Regions from separate parts of the Arsenophonus apicola genome, predicted to be linked through region 1. Evidence: riboswitches for the same ligand, from Rfam matches in the RefSeq annotation. Region 1 holds a riboswitch; the other holds the start of a gene.
The links. A riboswitch is a leader RNA that binds a small molecule or an ion and turns the genes downstream of it on or off. The one in region 1 is predicted to bind thiamine pyrophosphate.

Region 1 (9,255 bases):
ACGTCCTGCATTGCGTGTTGTTGATGCGAAAGGCAATGATGTATTAATTCCGGGTACTGATATGCCAGCGCAATATTTCTTGCCTGGTAAAGCGATTGTTCAATTGGATGATGGTGCGGCGATTAATATTGGTGATACCTTAGCTCGTATTCCACAAGAATCTGGTGGTACTAAGGATATTACTGGTGGTTTACCACGGGTTGCAGATCTATTCGAAGCGCGTCGACCAAAAGAACCGGCTATTCTGGCTGAAATTAGCGGTATTATTTCTTTTGGTAAGGAAACTAAAGGTAAACGTCGCCTAGTGATCACACCAATAGATGGTGGTGATGCATACGAAGAGATGATCCCTAAATGGCGCCAGCTTAATGTCTTTGAAGGTGAGCGAGTTGAGCGTGGTGATGTGATTTCTGATGGTCCAGAATCACCACATGATATTTTACGTTTGCGTGGAGCGCATGCTGTTGCTCGTTATATCACGAATGAAGTTCAAGAAGTTTATCGTCTACAAGGCGTTAAAATTAACGATAAACATATTGAAGTTATCGTTCGGCAGATGTTACGTAAGGTGACCATTGCTGATGCTGGTAGCTCTGAATTTTTGGAAGGTGAACAAGTAGAGTACGCCCGCGTGAAAGTAGCGAACCGCAAATTAGAGCAAGATGGTAAAGTACCGGCAACCTTTAGTCGTGATCTGCTAGGTATTACCAAAGCGTCTCTAGCGACAGAGTCCTTTATCTCAGCAGCGTCATTCCAGGAAACAACCCGTGTGCTTACTGAAGCTGCGGTTGCTGGAAAACGTGATGAACTTCGTGGTTTGAAGGAGAACGTCATTGTTGGTCGTCTAATTCCTGCTGGTACAGGTTATGCATATCACCAAGATCGGATGCGTCGCCGTCACATGGTTAATGAACCTGTCGAGTCATCACAAGTTAGTGCTGATGAGGCAACGGCGAATTTGGCAGAATTGCTAAATGCGGGTTTTGGTAATCAAGACCATGAATAATGCAGCTTGATCTGTAAAAAATGCCCTCATAATGAGGGCATTTTTATAGCTATATTATGGAGAATATTAAATTAATGATACGCTGCCGTTTTATTACTTTATATACATTGAGTATTTTTATTTCTTTTTTTCTCAGTTTTCCACTGTATGCGGAAAACAACATGGTTCCATTGTTTGAAAAGCGTCCGAATGCTGAGTTCAGTAAACCTATGAAAGTTAACCAAGACAGTGTGATTTATGCAGTCGTGGGAGGAAAAATACGGCAAGCTGGTTGGTTATTGAAAAATTCGCTTTTACTCATGCAACCGGGGAAAAATAATCTTTACCGTTTTCATTTTGGTAATAGTGATGGTTATATTACTCAGCAAAAAGCTTCTGAGGTAAAACAAAATCAGTTTCCAACGGATACTTTAAAACTATTAGATAAGCCCGTTTATGACTATTTAGTGACGACAAAACAAACCGCCATCTATTAAGATGCAGATGAGAAAAGCAAGATTATTGGTTTTCTCTCCGCCAATTTACGTTATCCAGTGCTTAATCAGATAGCGAAGAAGGTTAAGCACAACTCAACACCAATGAGCTCTTGGTTTATTATTGATCTTGGCGGTAGACTAGCTTTTATTGATGGTGGGGATGCTTCATTAGATAAAGGGATCCCAATTCTGACTTATCACCATTTACTGCCTAATAATGAAAATAAATTATTTCGTCATACCTCAACCACCACTTCAGTAGCAGCCTTTAAGGCACAAATGGCTTACTTAAAACATGCGGGTTATCAAACAATTACGTTGGATGAAGTTGATGGTTATTTAAAGAAAAAAATTAATTTACCAGGTAAGGTAGTCAGTATAACCTTTGATGATGGTTTAAAATCTGTTTATCGCTATGCTTATCCAATCTTAAAAGCTCACGGTCAGTTGGCAACGCTATTCGTTATCTCCTCACGTATTAAATTTCATGATCAAAAATGGGATCCGAATGGTTTACAATTTATGAGCAGACATGAGTTGAAAGAGAGCCGTGATGTCTTTGACATTCAATCTCACTCCCATTTTATGCATAGATTAGATAATAAAAATCAACCGATTATTTTTAGTCGATCATATCGTACGGTAAAACTTGATTTTAGCCGTTCCCGGCGTGAATTAGCACCGTTTAATCCCTTTCAACGTTACTTGGCCTATCCTTTTGGTGCATATAATAAACAAGTAATGGAAGCGGCCGAGGCTTCGGGTATGATTTTGGCATTGACGACTATTCAAGGTAAAGTGAAACTGGGTGATAATCCTTATGCCTTAAAACGGTTATATGCATTGCGCGATGATCCCATAAAAAAGTTTGCGCAAATGGTGGGTAATGGGCAGCAACAAATTATTAATAAAGACATTATTGTTGATCAATAAAGACGAGTTATTAAGATATCACTATAGATTAGATCGTGAATAGGCAAAGTTTTATTCTATTTCGTAAGTTGAAAGCAACTAATTAAAAAATTAACAGCTTGATTGAGCAAACGGGTTGTCACCACCAATTAAGGTGGTGTTTTATCAACGTCCTAAATGGTTGTCCCAATCTTTCCAAACAGGTTGAAGTCCAGCATCGATAATGACTTTAGCGATGGTTTTTGCGCTGCGGTTATCATAGGTAGCAAATTGCTCCAGTGCTTGATGATGTTTAGCATAACCACCAGGTTGGGTTCTTGAGCCAGCGCTAAGATTATTGATAACCAGTGGAATAATGTTATCACGAAAAAAAGGCGATTCACGGGTGGATAATGAAAGCTCGACTTCGGGCGCCAATAAACGGAAAGCGCAAATTAATTGCACTAATTCTGCTTCCTGGATAGTAGATGCAGGCTTAATACCACCAATACAGGCGCGTATTCTTGGGAAAGAAATAGAGTAACGGCTTTTCCAATATTTTTTTTGTAGATAAAATAGATGGTTTGCTACTAGATAATAGTCAACCCGCCAATTATTGGATAATCCGATTAGTGCCCCTAAACCAATTTTATCAATACCGGCCTGACCAAGGCGATCGGGTGTTTCTAGCCGCCAAAAAAAATCTTGCTTTTTTCCACGTAAATGGTGTTGCTGATAAGTTGGTTGATGATAAGTTTCCTGGTATACCAGTACACCATCTAAGCCAATTTTTTTCAGCTCTCTATATTCCGCTATTGTTAATGGTTGAACCTCCATTAATAGCGAACTGAAATATTGTCTAATTAATGGTATATATTGACGGAAATAATTCATGCCCACTTTACTTGGGTGTTCACCAGTTACAAGCAATAAATTATTATATCCCATGGAACGTATCGCCTCGCATTCTGCAATAATCTCTGTTTCGTTAAGCGTTTTTCGTTTGATCGGGTTGTGCATAGAAAAACCACAATAAGTACAATCATTAGCACACAGATTAGACAGATAGAGTGGTACATAAAGGCTAACAATATTGCCAAAACGCTGGCGGGTTAATTTCTGCGCTTTTTGAGCAATAACTTCCAAATAAGGATAGGCTGCGGGTGAAATGAGAGCCATAAAATCATTTAATGACAGTCTATCTGCGCAAATCGTTTTTTCAACCTCTTGAGGTGATTTACTGTTAATTTGTATTACCAGTTGATGCCAATCAAGTTGCTGATAAATTTCAGTAAAAGACGCCATTATTGAAATGCCTCAAGGAATTGTGTTAAAGAGCTAGAGGGTGCGGCTTGCTGCTGTTGCGCTGCAAGTCCGGCAGTTTGTACTATATCACCTGCTTCAATGGCAATACGAAAGGCGTGTGCCATGGCAACCGGATCATTAGCAACGGCAATAGCGGTATTTACCAGTACCGCGTCGGCTCCTATCTCCAAGGCGGCTAATGCATGACTGGGTGCACCAAGTCCTGCATCAACAACAACAGGGATTGAGGCTTGCTCAATTATAATTTGTAGAAAATCATAGGTAATTAATCCTTTATTGCTACCGATAGGTGCACCAAGAGGCATCACCGCAGCGCAACCTACCTCCTCTAAATGTCGGCACAAGACAGGATCGGCACTACAATAAGGTAAAACAATAAAACCTTCTTTTACCAACAATTCAGCCGCTTTTAACGTCTCAATTGGATCAGGTAATAAATATTTTGTATCGGGGTGGATCTCCAATTTTATCCAATTTGTGGCTAAGGCATCACGAGCTAAGCGGGCAGCAAATAGAGCTTCTTGTGCATTTTTAGCACCCGAAGTATTCGGTAATAATTTGACGCCAATTTTTTGTAATGGTAGCAAAATGTCATCATTTTTATTAATTAAATCAATCCGTTTCATCGCCATGGTGACTAATTGACTACCAGAAGCTTGAATGGCCTGGATCATCAATGATGAATTTGCGAATTTTCCGCTACCGAGAAATAAACGTGATTGAAAAATGGTATCAGCAATTTTTAACATAATTTAGCCTCCGGCAATGGCCTGGAATAACAGGATCTTATCTTGATGGTTAATATAGTGATGATTCCAATCTTCACGCGGAATAATGATCTGATTAATTGCTAGCGCAATACCTAACGTATTAAGTTTCAGCTGATCAAATAACTGGGTGATCGTGATCGAACTGTTAATTTCGATCATTCGATCATTTAGCAAAATGTGCATATTTATCTCCTGGTTCCACACACTAAACAGCTTTTCGCTTTGCTAAGTTGCAAGGTATGCCAGCTATATTGTTTACCATCGAATAATTTCAGTTTTCCACTGAGCGATGAGGGTAATGGACTAATAATTTAATGGCTTCTAAGGCTTGCAGCGAGCCGATAACGCCAACAACCGGTCCTAAAACTCCGGCCTTGTGACAGTTACGATAAGGTTCATTCATATTAGGATAAAGACAAGCGTAGCAGCCTTGGTTATAGGAAGGTTCAAGAACTAATAATTGACCGTTGAAACCTACCGCACTACCACTAATGAGTGTCTTTTTTTCCACCACACATGCCGCATTAATTGCCTGGCGAGTTGACATATTATCAGTACAATCCAATATCAGATCCGTATCGCGAACCAGCGTTCGCAGTGAATGATAGTTTTGTTTTTTGGCAAAAGTTTTCACTTTGGTTTGTGGATTGAGCTGATTAAGTTGTTTTGCTGCTAATGTGACTTTAGGCTGAGAAATATCTTGTGTATGGTAAAGAATTTGTCGCTGTAGATTTGAAAGATGTAGTTTATCATTATCGGCCAACCAGAGTTCACCGACCCCGGCAGCAGCTAAATAAAGTGCCGCCGGTGAACCAAGTCCACCCAATCCGACAATAAGCACTTTGCTTGTTGTTAATTTTTGTTGACCTTGATAACCGATTTCTTCAAGTAATAGTTGGCGGCTATAGCGCATAAAAATAGCATCATCAAGCATGGCTCATTTCCTTACCTTCAATGAGATAGAGTAACTGAGCAACAACTTTCGGCCAGTCAGGCGATTTGGTGATCGCACTAACCATGGCAATACCTCCTACGCCTGTTGCAAGCACTGCGGGAACACGAGCTAAAGTAATACCGCCTATAGCAATAGTTGGGTGATCTGGTGTGACATTTACTTGCTGTTTTAGGCTAATTAATCCTTGTGGTGAGGAAGACATTAATTTTGTACTAGTAGGAAATATATGGCCTAATGCAATATAAGAGGGTCTTAACTGCTTTGCTCTGGCGAGTTCTTGTTGATTATGGCTTGAAATTCCTAAGCGCAAGCCCGCTTTTTGTAGGCGATTTAGATCAGCGAAATTAATATCTTCTTGCCCTAAATGGACACCGTAGGCACCATGTTTTATAGCTAACTGCCAATAATCATTAATAAATAGGCGGGCTTGATATCGTTGGCTTAGCATAATAGCCTGCTTAATATCTGCTTCAAGGTTGTTGGCTAATGGATTTTTGATCCTTAATTGAATAGTGGTAACGCCGGCGTTAAGCAAGCGCTTGATCCACTCGACAGAATCAACGACTGGGTACAGACCAAGTTTCTGTTCTGTCGATGCAAATGCGTGCTCAGGCCATTTTGTCATCGGAAATTGTCTCCATGCTGTGGTATAGCTCGCTGCCCTGGGTGCGAAATGTTGCCGACATTTGTGCCATTTGTGCAGCATGTTCACGGACTTGTTGCGAAATTTTCATTGAGCAAAATTTAGGCCCACACATTGAGCAAAAATGGGCCACTTTACCCGCTGCTTGTGGCAAAGTTTCATCATGGTAGGCACGTGCGGTTTCAGGATCGAGAGCGAGATTAAATTGATCTTGCCAGCGGAACTCAAATCGTGCTTTGGATAAGGCGTTATCTCGAATTTGCGCCCCAGGATGGCCCTTAGCGAGATCAGCAGCATGGGCGGCAATTTTATAGGTAATCAGTCCTTGTTTTACATCTTCCTTATTAGGTAAGCCTAAATGTTCTTTTGGCGTGACATAACAGAGCATGGCACAACCAAACCAACCAATTAAAGCCGCTCCGATACCCGAGGTAAAGTGATCATAACCAGGTGCGATATCGGTGGTTAAAGGCCCTAAAGTATAGAATGGCGCTTCATGACAATGGGTTAATTCTTCCGTCATATTACGGCGGATCATTTGCATTGGGATATGCCCCGGTCCTTCGATCATAACTTGAACATCATATTGCCAGGCTAGCTTAGTTAATTCGCCTAATGTATATAATTCAGCAAATTGCGCTTCATCATTGGCGTCTTGTAAAGAGCCTGGTCGTAATCCATCGCCAAGGGACAAAGATACATCGTAAGCAGCACAGATTGCACAAATTTCCTCGAAATGACTATACAAAAAGTTTTCCTGATGATGGGACAAACACCATTTTGCCATAATTGAGCCACCGCGAGAGACAATACCAGTCAAGCGATTGGCGGTCATTGGCACATAGCGTAATAAGACACCGGCATGAATAGTAAAATAATCTACCCCTTATTCGGCTTGCTCAAGCAGGGTGTCGCGAAATATTTCCCAGCTCAAATTTTCTGCAACGCCATTGACTTTTTCCAATGCTTGGTAGATGGGCACAGTACCGATAGGAACAGGGCTATTACGCAACAGCCATTCTCTCGTTTCATGGATGTAACGGCCAGTCGATAAATCCATTACGGTATCGGCTCCCCAATGCGTCGCCCAGATTAGTTTTTCAATTTCTTCTTCAATCGATGAAGTGACTGAGGAATTACCGATATTAGCATTAACTTTTACCAAAAAATTTCGACCAATAATCATTGGCTCGGCTTCAGGATGGTTGATATTGGCTGGAATAATGGCACGACCAGCAGCAACTTCTTGTCGAACAAATTCAGGGGTAATGTTATTTGGCAAAGTAGCACTAAAGCTTTGACCTGGATGCTGTTGAGTTAATATTTTACTATTGATACGCTCCCGTCCCATATTTTCGCGGATCGCAATAAATTCCATTTCAGCTGTGATTATCCCTTGACGAGCATAGTGCAATTGCGTGATGCTTTTTCCGCTTTTGGCTTTTAATGGTTGTGGCCGGTGATTGAAACGAAGATAATTCAATCCGGCATCAGCGAGTCGTTGTTGGGTAAAATAGGAGCTTGGCTTTTTAACTGGTTCAGTATCATTGCGATCGAAGATCTAATGTTGGCGGCATTTTTTTAAACCCACTTTAATATCCACCGTAACATCAGGATCGCCATAGGCACCTGAAGTATCATAGACCGGTATTGCCTCATTCTCTTCAAACAATGGATTATCTTTTGTACCGCCAACCAAGGTCGGTGAAAGTTGAATTTCACGCATAGGAACTTGGGTATTATAGTGATAACCAGTTAAGTAGATCCGTTTTGAGCCGGGAAAGCTGATATTTTGTAGATTATCGAGAAAACGTTGTGTCGCTTCACGTTGTACTTTTCGTGGGGAACTGGTATTTGTGGTAACACCTATATCACTGGTTGCAATAATATTCTTAGACATAGCAAATTCCTAAAATCATTACAAAGAGTTTACATAAAAGAGATAAATTGTATTGAGAAATTGCTTGTCTGGAGCTCGGTGAGAGTAATAGTATAATAATTGCGCTACTTACTTTTGATAAGTCATAATCGCAGGTTGATTACTCTTGTTCCCTTCGCAGGTATTAGCCTGATCAGGTTCCGCGGATCCCGAATTAACGGTCTCAGCCTGTAGATATTGTTAAACCTACTAGGCACTCCGACAAGATAATGCCAGTATATAAGAGAGATAATGAAAACTGCAATGGATAACTTCTTCATCAAACAACCTTTAGTCAGAATAGTTACTCGATATTGATGAAAATGGGTTAGCCTATATTAATTAGGATCAAGCAAGACATATTTTTAAAATTCACCGAACAATAAAATATAGAAGAACTGAGCTATATGATTAGAAAACAATTAGCCGGAACAGAAACAGGTTGGTGGGTTGTTAGTTTTGGCGGTCGAATTTGGTTACCAAATGGTGATTTACCGAAAGGTTCAGCCCAATTTTGGTCACTAATAGGAAAAGAGGCTCTCCCTATTGGTGAATGGCAGGCGGAAACGATTTGGTTAATTATGGCAAAATCACCAACAGATATGTGTTCACCACGACGGATTGCCAATGAAGATGGGGGGCTATTTAAACTGGTTGGACGAGGTATTCAACTGGCAGAATTTTACCGCTCACACCATTATTGCGGCTATTGCGGCAACAAAATGACAACCAGCTTAACTGAATGGGCATGCTTGTGTGGTCATTGTCATGAGCGCTATTATCCACAAATTGCGCCCTGTATTATTGTTGCTATCCGGCGTGCTGATCATATCTTATTAGCACAACATCGCCGCCATAAAAAAAAGCCAATATTTACAGTCTTAGCCGGATTTGTTGAACTAGGTGAAACAATTGAAGAAGCGGTGAAAAGGGAAGTAAAAGAAGAAAGTAATATTGTCATTAGTAACATTCGTTATGTCGCTTCTCAGCCATGGCCTTTTCCTCATTCATTAATGATAGGTTTTCTAGCTGATTATGTTAGTGGTGAAATACAGGCTAATCCTGATGAGTTAATTAGTGCAGATTGGTATCATTATAATAAATTACCGCAGATACCGCCTCCTGATACCATTGCTCGCCGGTTAATTGAAGATACACTGGCTTTATGTCGACAAGAGAATTATAACTTATATAAATAACAATATTAATCACGCTATAACAAAGCTGTTGCACATCTAGGCAACAATAAAAAGGCAAATACACGATGATA
Region 2 (9,255 bases), 1.1 Mb from region 1:
GCCAGTAAAACAAAACATTGAATTTGATTAAAGTTCAGTCCTAAAGGAACATCACAACTACGTTGGTATGAAGTTAAATAGAGTGTGTCAGCTAACAGAGAAAAAGTGTGAGTATGCATACAAGGGCGTAAACAACCTAATTCAAATTCACCCGGATTGTAAAAAGTGATTATTTCCGCACGATCATCTATCCCAACCGAAAGGTTACTAATGACTTTTTGTAGCTGATCTAAATAAGTACCATCAGGCCGTTGCCACGAACGCCCCTGAACACCATAAACCCGCCCCATGTCATCTTCACCTTTACGGTTCGGATTATTGAGCCATGCCTGATTTTCATTTGCATTGGCATTCCATGTATTACAGCCAATATCTCGAAATTGTGCAGCGCTTGAATAACCTCTTAGGTAACCTAGTAATTCAGCAATAGCTGCTTTATAAAAACTTTTACGAGTTGTAATTAAAGGAAACTGGTTATTTGCGACATCGTATTCAAGATCAGCATTAATAATTGTTAAACACCGAACACCTGTGCGTTTATTTTCTACCCACTGACCTTCATCAATAATACGCTGACATAAATCCAGATATTGTTTCATTATTATTACCCGCTAAAAATTTATTATTTAATCCTATAAATAAAAAAAACCTATTGTTATCCTCTGCTACTTACTCTTTTCTACCTTGCTAGTAATAGAATAATTTGTACAATGGCTATCCTTCTTATATGCCCAGACCATCATAAAAATACCAATAATAATCATAGGGATTGATAGAATTTGTCCCATACTTATACCACCAAATAGCCCCAACTGCGCATCTGGCTGCCGGAAAAATTCAATAAAAATACGGAAAGCACCATAACCAATCAAAAATAATCCTGAAACACTCCCCATTGGACGGGGCTTACGAATAAACAAATTCAAAATAATAAATAAAATAATCCCTTCAAAAAACATCTCATAAAGTTGGGAAGGGTGACGTGGTAATACACCATACTGTTGTAAAATTGGTAATAAAGAAGGGTCTTGACTGACGATTTGAATATCTTCTGTTCGTGAACCTGGGAATAATATTGCCCATGGCGTATCTAATGTTATACGTCCCCAAAGCTCGCCATTAATAAAATTACCAATACGTCCCATGCCTAATCCAAAGGGAATTAATGGTGCAACAAAATCGGCAACTTGAAAAAAATGGCGATGGGTTCTGCGAGCATACCACCACATGGCACATATCACACCAATTAACCCGCCATGAAAAGACATTCCTCCGTCCCAGACTTTAAATAGATACAACGGATTGTTCAAGAAGACAGGCAAATTATAAAATAAAACATAGCCTAGACGCCCGCCAATAAAGACGCCTAAGAAACCGATATAGAGCAGATTTTCAACTTCATTTTTCGTCCAACCGCTATTCGCTTTACCAGCCCTTCGCTTTGCCAGCCATAAAGCAAAAACAAATCCCACCAAATACATTAAACCATACCAATGAAGGGCTACTGGATCAATCGAGAATATAACAGGATCAATATTAGGAAACACAATATAACTATTATTCATCGTCTCCACTCTTTAGTTTTATAGAGTTTGATAGAATTGCATGACTGCATGCGGTTTAAAATCTAATGGTATCCTATTGATTAAATACATTAACCAATCTATTCAATGCCTATTTTGGCAAGCAAATTCTGTCAAAAAACAAACAAGAGTAGTTTTCACTACTCTCACTTTGCTTTATAAGCAACTAAAATCGGCCATTAAAATATTAACCTACTTTTGTTAAATTTATTTAGCCACGTTTACGCCTATAGTTATGACTCTTATATGATGTCACTACACTACTTTGCAGTGACATAACGATCGGAGCAAATTCTTTCATCACACGCCGATAAACATCGCGTTTAAAAGAAACAACCTGACGAACAGGGTACCAATAACTCACCCAACGCCAACTATCAAATTCAGGCGTTTTACTTGTTTGCACATTAATATTATGTTCATTACAAACCAATTGTAATAAAAACCAACGTTGCTTTTGCCCAATACAAACTGGCTTTGTGTCCCAACGCACCAAACGTTTAGGTAATTTGTAACGTAACCAGTTCCGGGTAGATGCCAATATTTTAACATCTTTACGATCCAACCCAACCTCTTCGAATAATTCCCGATACATCGCCTGTTCTGGCGATTCTTCAGAATTAATGCCCCCTTGAGGAAACTGCCATGAATGTTGTCCATAGCGACGAGCCCATAATACCTGGCCTTGTCGATTACAAATTACAATTCCTACATTCGGGCGGTAGCCATCATTGTCAACCATCTGACTACCTCGTTAAAAATTTAAAAGATAGCTTATTGTTTCATACTACTCTATATGGTAAGCCTTTATCAAATATAGTATTTGCAATTATAAGATAACATCTTACAATAAGGCCATCTCAACGGGGTGTTAGCTATGCTCAATATTGTTAATAGCTGGCTGAGAAAAACTCGTCGAACCTGATCCGATTAACATCGGCGTAGGGATTTGAGCCACTCTAATGATTTATTCATCAATAAATAGCTTCATTACTGTCTATTCCTCAGATCCTATAGCATCACTATTATTTAATTATATAGGAGAACTCAGTATTGAAGAATGTACTGCTAAAAATAGTTAGTGCTAGCTTAATTTGTTGTTCAGCTTTCGCGCTCCAAGCAAAACCGATATTAACCGTTTACACTTATGATTCCTTTATCGCAGATTGGGGGCCAGGGCCTACAATCAAGCCTGCCTTTGAACAAATATGTAACTGTGAGCTCAAACTAATTGGTCTAAATGATGGAGTCGCGTTATTAAATCGACTTAGAATGGAAGGAAGAAATAGTCCTGCCGATATTGTCCTTGGACTTGATAATAACTTAATTGATCTGGCAAAAAAAACTGGCTTATTTACTGTAAGTCAAATTGACATGAGTCAACTGAAATTACCTATAAAATGTAATAACAATATTTTTATCCCTTATGATTATGGTTATTTTGCTTTTATTTATGATAAAACGCGGGTCACTGAAGTACCAAAAAGTCTCGATGAACTGATTAATAGTCCCCAACCATGGAAAATTATTTATCAAGATCCACGTACCAGTACACCAGGCTTAGGGTTGTTACTTTGGATACAAAAAATTTATGCAGAAAATAGTGCCCAAGTTTGGCAAAAAATAGCCGCAAAAACCGTAACTGTTACCAAAGGTTGGAGCGAATCATATGGACTGTTCTTAAAAGGTGAAAGTGACTTTGTCCTCAGTTATAGCTCTTCACCCGGTTTTCATCTGTTAAATGATAAAAAAAATAATTATGCTGCGGCAATATTTAGTGAGGGCCATTATCTGCAAATTGAAGTTGCTGCCCAATTAGCAACGAGTAAACAACCTAAACTAGCTCAACAATTCATGCAATTTATGCTATCGCCAACCTTCCAAAAAACGTTGCCGACAACCAACTGGATGTATCCGGTTATTGATATCCCCTTACCTAACGTTTATCAACAAATACCTGTGCCGAAAAAATCATTACAATTTAATGCAGAAGATATTACTCAACATCGCAATGATTGGATCTATTTATGGCAAAATGCCGTCAGCCACCAATAGGCAGTTCACTTTGGCCTGGTGTAGTCGTGTCCGGCCTATTAATCACTATTGCTGTAGTTACGTTCAGCACTTTATGGTTACACGCACCTCAAATAAGTTGGCGAGGATTTATTGATGATAGCTATTTATGGCATGTCATTGGTTTTACTTTTTGGCAAGCATTACTATCAACCTTATTATCGGTTATCCCAGCGATATTTTTAGCCAAAGCCCTTTTTCGGCGCCATTTTCCCGGTCGTACACTATTTTTACGCTTATGCTCTATGACACTGGTATTGCCTGTTCTGGTGGCTATTTTTGGTTTATTAACTGTCTATGGTCGAGTGGGATGGATCGCTCAATTTTGTCAATGGTTAGGTATTAATTACCAATTTACGCCTTATGGCCTAAAAGGTATTTTATTAGCACATATCTTTTTTAATTTACCATTAGCTAGCCGAATGTTATTGCTCGCACTAGAAAGTATAGCTGTTGAGCAACGCCAGCTTGCCGCTCAGCTAGGTATGAACCAATGGCAACATTTTCGTATTGTTGAATGGCCTTATCTTAGGCGACAGATTTTACCAACATCCAGCCTGATTTTTATGCTGTGCTTTGCTAGTTTTGCTACTGTACTAACGCTTGGTGGGGGACCTGCTGCAACCACTATTGAATTGGCTCTCTATCAATCGTTAAGTTATGATTTTGATCTAAATAAAGCCGCTTTGCTGGCCCTGATCCAACTTTTTTGCTGTTTAGGCTTAGTATTATTAAGCCAAAAATTAAATGTTATTTTTTCCGTCGGCGTTAGTCGACAATTTCAGTGGAAAAACCCAGCTGATAATCGCTGGCAAAAATGGTGGGACAAGCTACTGATTAGTATTACAATATTTTTCCTACTTCTACCTTTATTGGCGATTATCATTGATGGTTTAAACTTAACACTATTACACGTGTTACAACAGCCTGGCTTATGGCAAGCATTTATTAATTCGGTTTTTATCGCGATTAGTGCTGGCGTACTTTGTATTATTTTTACTATGATGCTGCTTTGGAGTAGTCGCGAATTACGTCTGCGCCACTCAATGCTCCCCTATCGAATTCTTGAATTGAGTGGATTATTGATACTTGCAATGCCAGGCATAGTTTTAGCAACTGGTTTCTTTTTATTGCTGAATAATACCCTTAGTTTAACTTATTCACCTTATACTTTAATCATCTTAACAAATGCTTTAATGGCTATTCCTTATGCTTTAAAAATATTAGAAAATCCGATGTATGATTTAGCGGAACGCTATAATTTATTATGCCTTTCATTACAGATCAAAAGTATAAATCGACTCATTCTAATTGAATTAAAAGCCTTAAAACGTACAATAGGACAAGCCTTCGCTTTTGCCTGTATACTCTCAATAGGTGATTTTGGTGTTATTGCATTGTTTGGTAATGAAAACTTTCGCACCCTACCTTATTATCTCTACCAACAATTAGGCTCTTACCGTAATAATGATGCGGCAGTTACTGCATTGTTAATGCTATTACTTTGTTTCAGCTTATTCAGTTTATTAGAATATTTATCAGGAAAAGAGCATGATTAAATTAGATCACCTTGTCTATTGTTATGAAAATCTAACCATGCAGTTTGATTTTCAAATAAATAAAGCCGAAAGGGTGGCGATATTAGGCCCTAGTGGCGCAGGCAAAAGTACGCTATTGGATTTGATCGCCGGATTTCAATATCCAAGGCAGGGTGAAATTTGGCTAAATAGACAAAATCATACTGCTACCTCACCCGCCAAGCGGCCGGTTTCCATGCTTTTCCAGGAAAATAATCTGTTTTCTCATTTAACTGTTTGGCAAAATATTGCGCTAGGTATTTCACCAAATTTACGTTTGAATCAAGCGCAACATCGCGCAGTAAAACAGATCATAGAACAAGTTTCGCTTAATAATTGTATCACTCGTTTACCCGCTCAAATATCCGGCGGACAACGTCAACGTACTGCGTTAGCGCGTTGTTTGATCCGCCAAAAACCAATTTTATTGTTAGATGAACCTTTTTCTGCCCTTGATCCGGCTTTACGTAATGAAATGTTAACATTACTTAAACAGGTGTGTGATGAACGCCAATTGACCTTACTGATGGTTTCCCATAATTTGGAAGATACGAGCCAAATAGCAACTCGCGCTATCGTCATTACAGAAGGAAAAATCGCCTATGATGGTCAACCAGACTGTCTAATTAATGGTTTAACCCCAGCAAGCATACTGCTAGGTATATCTCATTCCTGACATTAGTTATAAAATTAATTAATCATTAATTCACTCTTTATCAAATAATTGGAGGATATTTTTTACATTTATAATGCGGTGCCTTATATTAACAAAAGGCAATATCATTTTTCGCTATAATAAAGAGAGATGTTGCCACAATTTTGTTAGGGACATACCTGCTTATTTTTTATTTAAATAAAATCTGTTTTAAATATTAAAAAATATCAAGTACCAAAAAATTTTATTTTTTCCATAAATTAAAGAAACACAAATATATCATAAATTTCACCAATATTTAATAATTATCTTTTTTAATAATATAGAAGCAATAATTCTGTAAATAAAACTGACATTAACTTATCGCATCATTTTTCTTATATTGATATTCATTATCCCATCTCGCTTTCAACAAAATAAATTTGAAAAAAGCTATTAAGCACACTATTTACTTAATGAAATATTAAATCAATTGTTATATGGATTTGATAAAAACAACTGGTATGTTAAATAGGATATTTAAAATAGTGTGAAATTTTATTAAATATAACGGCCAAACTACACTGGACATTTTACTATATATCACTCCTTTAGCAAAAGATAAGATTGTTGCTCACTAATTACAATAATCAAGTAGTTAAATAATAATTTTAAGTGACTAAGAAAATAAAAATTATTAATATGCAAAATTAATTAATTAGAAATAATCAAGCTATTTTTAGCTTACTAACCCACTCAAATATTATAAAATATTGATGTTAACTACTTCGTTGAAGTAATTTTATATATATTTTAAAAAATAATAATAAAAAATTTAAATTATTATAATAACTACACTAATTGTATGATATTTTCATTATAATGTTATATCTCTGTTTTATTTTTTCATGAATAAATTTTATTTTTTATTCTTTAAATGAAAATCCATTTTTTCTATAAAAATAAAAAAACAATAGCGAAATTTAATAATGAAAATGCTAAATTTTGAATTTGATTTTATATATCTCTTAAAGCAATGTAGTTCTTGTTTTATATGAAATATAAATACGCATTTTATTAGTCAAATTTTAATATACCAAACAATAAATGAGGTTATATATGTCAAATAATCAAGAACAATTAGCCATTCGTTTTTTAAACAAAACTGGTGATGGTTTTCCTTACCGGGCGTTTATCCGTGTGCATGGAATTGACTAAGCAGCATATATCGATTCAGACAAAGATTTTGTTACAGTAGGTAAAATTCTTGATGATGGTATGCAACATGTTGCTCATCTCGTCATTTATGATAAATATAATTTAGTTAAATTTAACACTGCGACTTACTTTGAATACAATGCTACTACAAATCAAATTGAAGTCAATTCAGATACCCTGCCTCTTGAATTAGAATTCGAGAGAGTCGATGGCTTTCGCTTTAATTTACTTTTAAAGAATGACGATTAATTATATTTTTCCACAAATTATTGAAAAAAACTAATTAACTACCCAATCTTAATCTAATATTGAGGTATTATTTATACTAAAGTTTATTAGATTAAGTTGGGTTTTAAGGATCAAGCAGATAATTTTAATAACTATGATAAAAAATTTTACTACAGCCAAGATTTTCACATAATATAACTTTTTTATTTCTATACTTTATTTTTTATCAATATTTAATTAACGATAATATCTATATAATTTGCTTTATATATGAGTTAATTATAAATTAATGGGCAAAACGGTAGGATATAGATTTATAAAAAATGGTAATTTGTTCTTTTTTTCATCTGCTTAATACGTTAACATTCTCTGTTACAACACAAATAAATGATAATATCTTATCAAAAAGCATTTTTATAGGTGACTATTGGCACCGCATTTATTAACATACAGTCCTTTCAAAAAGAGAGTAAGATATTATTTTATGATTAATATAATTTACTCTCTTCAAAACAAACAACCCATAATTTTCTCAAACATACGGATAAACTGAGTTAAAATTTATGCCATTTATTCTTGGTCAACGCTGGATAAGCGATACAGAAAGTGAACTTGGATTAGGTACCGTGGTGGCTATTGATAACCGCATGGTTACATTACTTTTCCCCGCAAGCGGAGAAAATCGCCTTTATTCGATAAATGATGCACCAATTACACGCGTTATGTTTAATGAAGGCGATCTGATCACCAGCCATGAAGGCTGGCAGCTTAGAGTTGACTATGTACAACAAGAGGAGGGAGTACTTGTCTATACAGGAACTCGTATCGATTCCGATGAAAAAAATGTCAGTCTGCGCGAAGTGTTTCTTGATAGCAAATTAACATTTAATAAACCACAAGATCGTTTGTTTGCCGGTCAACTTGATCGAATGGATCGTTTTGCATTACGCTATCGCGCGTTGAGTTTCCAATACCAACAATTTGGTCACCAAACCGGTGGACTAAGAGGTATTCGCGCCAATTTGATCCCCCACCAACTTTATATTGCTCATGAAGTGGGTAAACGTCATCATCCACGCGTTTTGTTAGCGGACGAAGTTGGATTAGGCAAAACCATTGAAGCAGGAATGATCATTCATCAACAACTACTTGCTGGGCGTATTGAACGGGTCTTGATTATTGTACCTGAAAGTTTGCAACACCAATGGCTAGTCGAAATGCTGCGCCGTTTTAATTTGCATTTTTCACTGTTTGATGACAGCCGTTATAGTGAATCATTACACGATAGCGAGAATCCTTTTGAAACAGAGCAGTTGGTTATCTGTTCTCTTGATTTCGTTCGCCGCAATAAAAAACGTTTTGATCATCTGCTGGAAGCTAATTGGGATATAATGGTTGTTGATGAAGCCCATCACCTGGTCTGGAGTGAACAGTCGCCTAGCCGTGAATACCAAGCTATCGACACGCTCGCTCAACAAATTTCTTCAGTGCTGTTATTAACTGCAACTCCTGAACAATTGGGGCAAGAGAGCCATTTTGCTCGTCTGCGTTTACTGGATCCTAATCGCTTTCATAGCTATCAACACTTCATTGAAGAACAACAAAATTATAGTCCTGTTGCCGAAGCCGTTAGCTTGTTGCTCTTAAGTGAAAAATTAAATAATAGGCAGCAAAATTTACTGACAGAATTAATTAAAGAGCAAGATATTGAGCCTCTGCTTAAAGCCAGTAATAGTGATAATGAAGAAAGTGAAAAGGCACGCCAGGAATTGATTAGCATGTTGATGGATCGTCATGGAACGAGCCGTTTACTATTTCGCAATACCCGTAATGGTGTTAAAGGCTTCCCTCGGCGTGAACTACATGCTATTAAGTTACCGTTACCCCCACAGTACCAAACAGCAATTAAAGTTGCTGGCATAATGAATGCTAAGAAATCCGT

Region 2: another riboswitch for thiamine pyrophosphate. It lies ahead of thiB (thiamine ABC transporter substrate binding subunit); the one in region 1 lies ahead of thiC (phosphomethylpyrimidine synthase ThiC).

Annotation. Positions count from the first base shown of each region.
Region 1 is NZ_CP084222.1:3,086,402-3,095,656, reverse strand. It holds gene rpoC (DNA-directed RNA polymerase subunit beta') at 1-1,006, shown strand, start outside; gene LDL57_RS14720 (hypothetical protein) at 1,168-1,482, shown strand; gene LDL57_RS14715 (polysaccharide deacetylase family protein) at 1,585-2,415, shown strand; gene thiH (2-iminoacetate synthase ThiH) at 2,560-3,678, opposite strand; gene LDL57_RS14705 (thiazole synthase) at 3,678-4,448, opposite strand; gene thiS (sulfur carrier protein ThiS) at 4,452-4,652, opposite strand; partial or broken gene LDL57_RS14695 (HesA/MoeB/ThiF family protein) at 4,655-5,403, opposite strand; gene thiE (thiamine phosphate synthase) at 5,396-6,049, opposite strand; partial or broken gene thiC (phosphomethylpyrimidine synthase ThiC) at 6,033-7,967, opposite strand; TPP riboswitch at 8,100-8,217, opposite strand; gene nudC (NAD(+) diphosphatase) at 8,393-9,184, shown strand.
Region 2 is NZ_CP084222.1:882,293-891,547, forward strand. It holds gene LDL57_RS03830 (thymidylate synthase) at 1-599, opposite strand, end outside; gene lgt (prolipoprotein diacylglyceryl transferase) at 666-1,565, opposite strand; gene rppH (RNA pyrophosphohydrolase) at 1,795-2,325, opposite strand; TPP riboswitch at 2,438-2,549, shown strand; gene thiB (thiamine ABC transporter substrate binding subunit) at 2,649-3,638, shown strand; gene thiP (thiamine/thiamine pyrophosphate ABC transporter permease ThiP) at 3,611-5,215, shown strand; gene thiQ (thiamine ABC transporter ATP-binding protein ThiQ) at 5,208-5,909, shown strand; gene LDL57_RS18340 (hypothetical protein) at 7,095-7,334, shown strand; gene rapA (RNA polymerase-associated protein RapA) at 7,877-9,255, shown strand, end outside.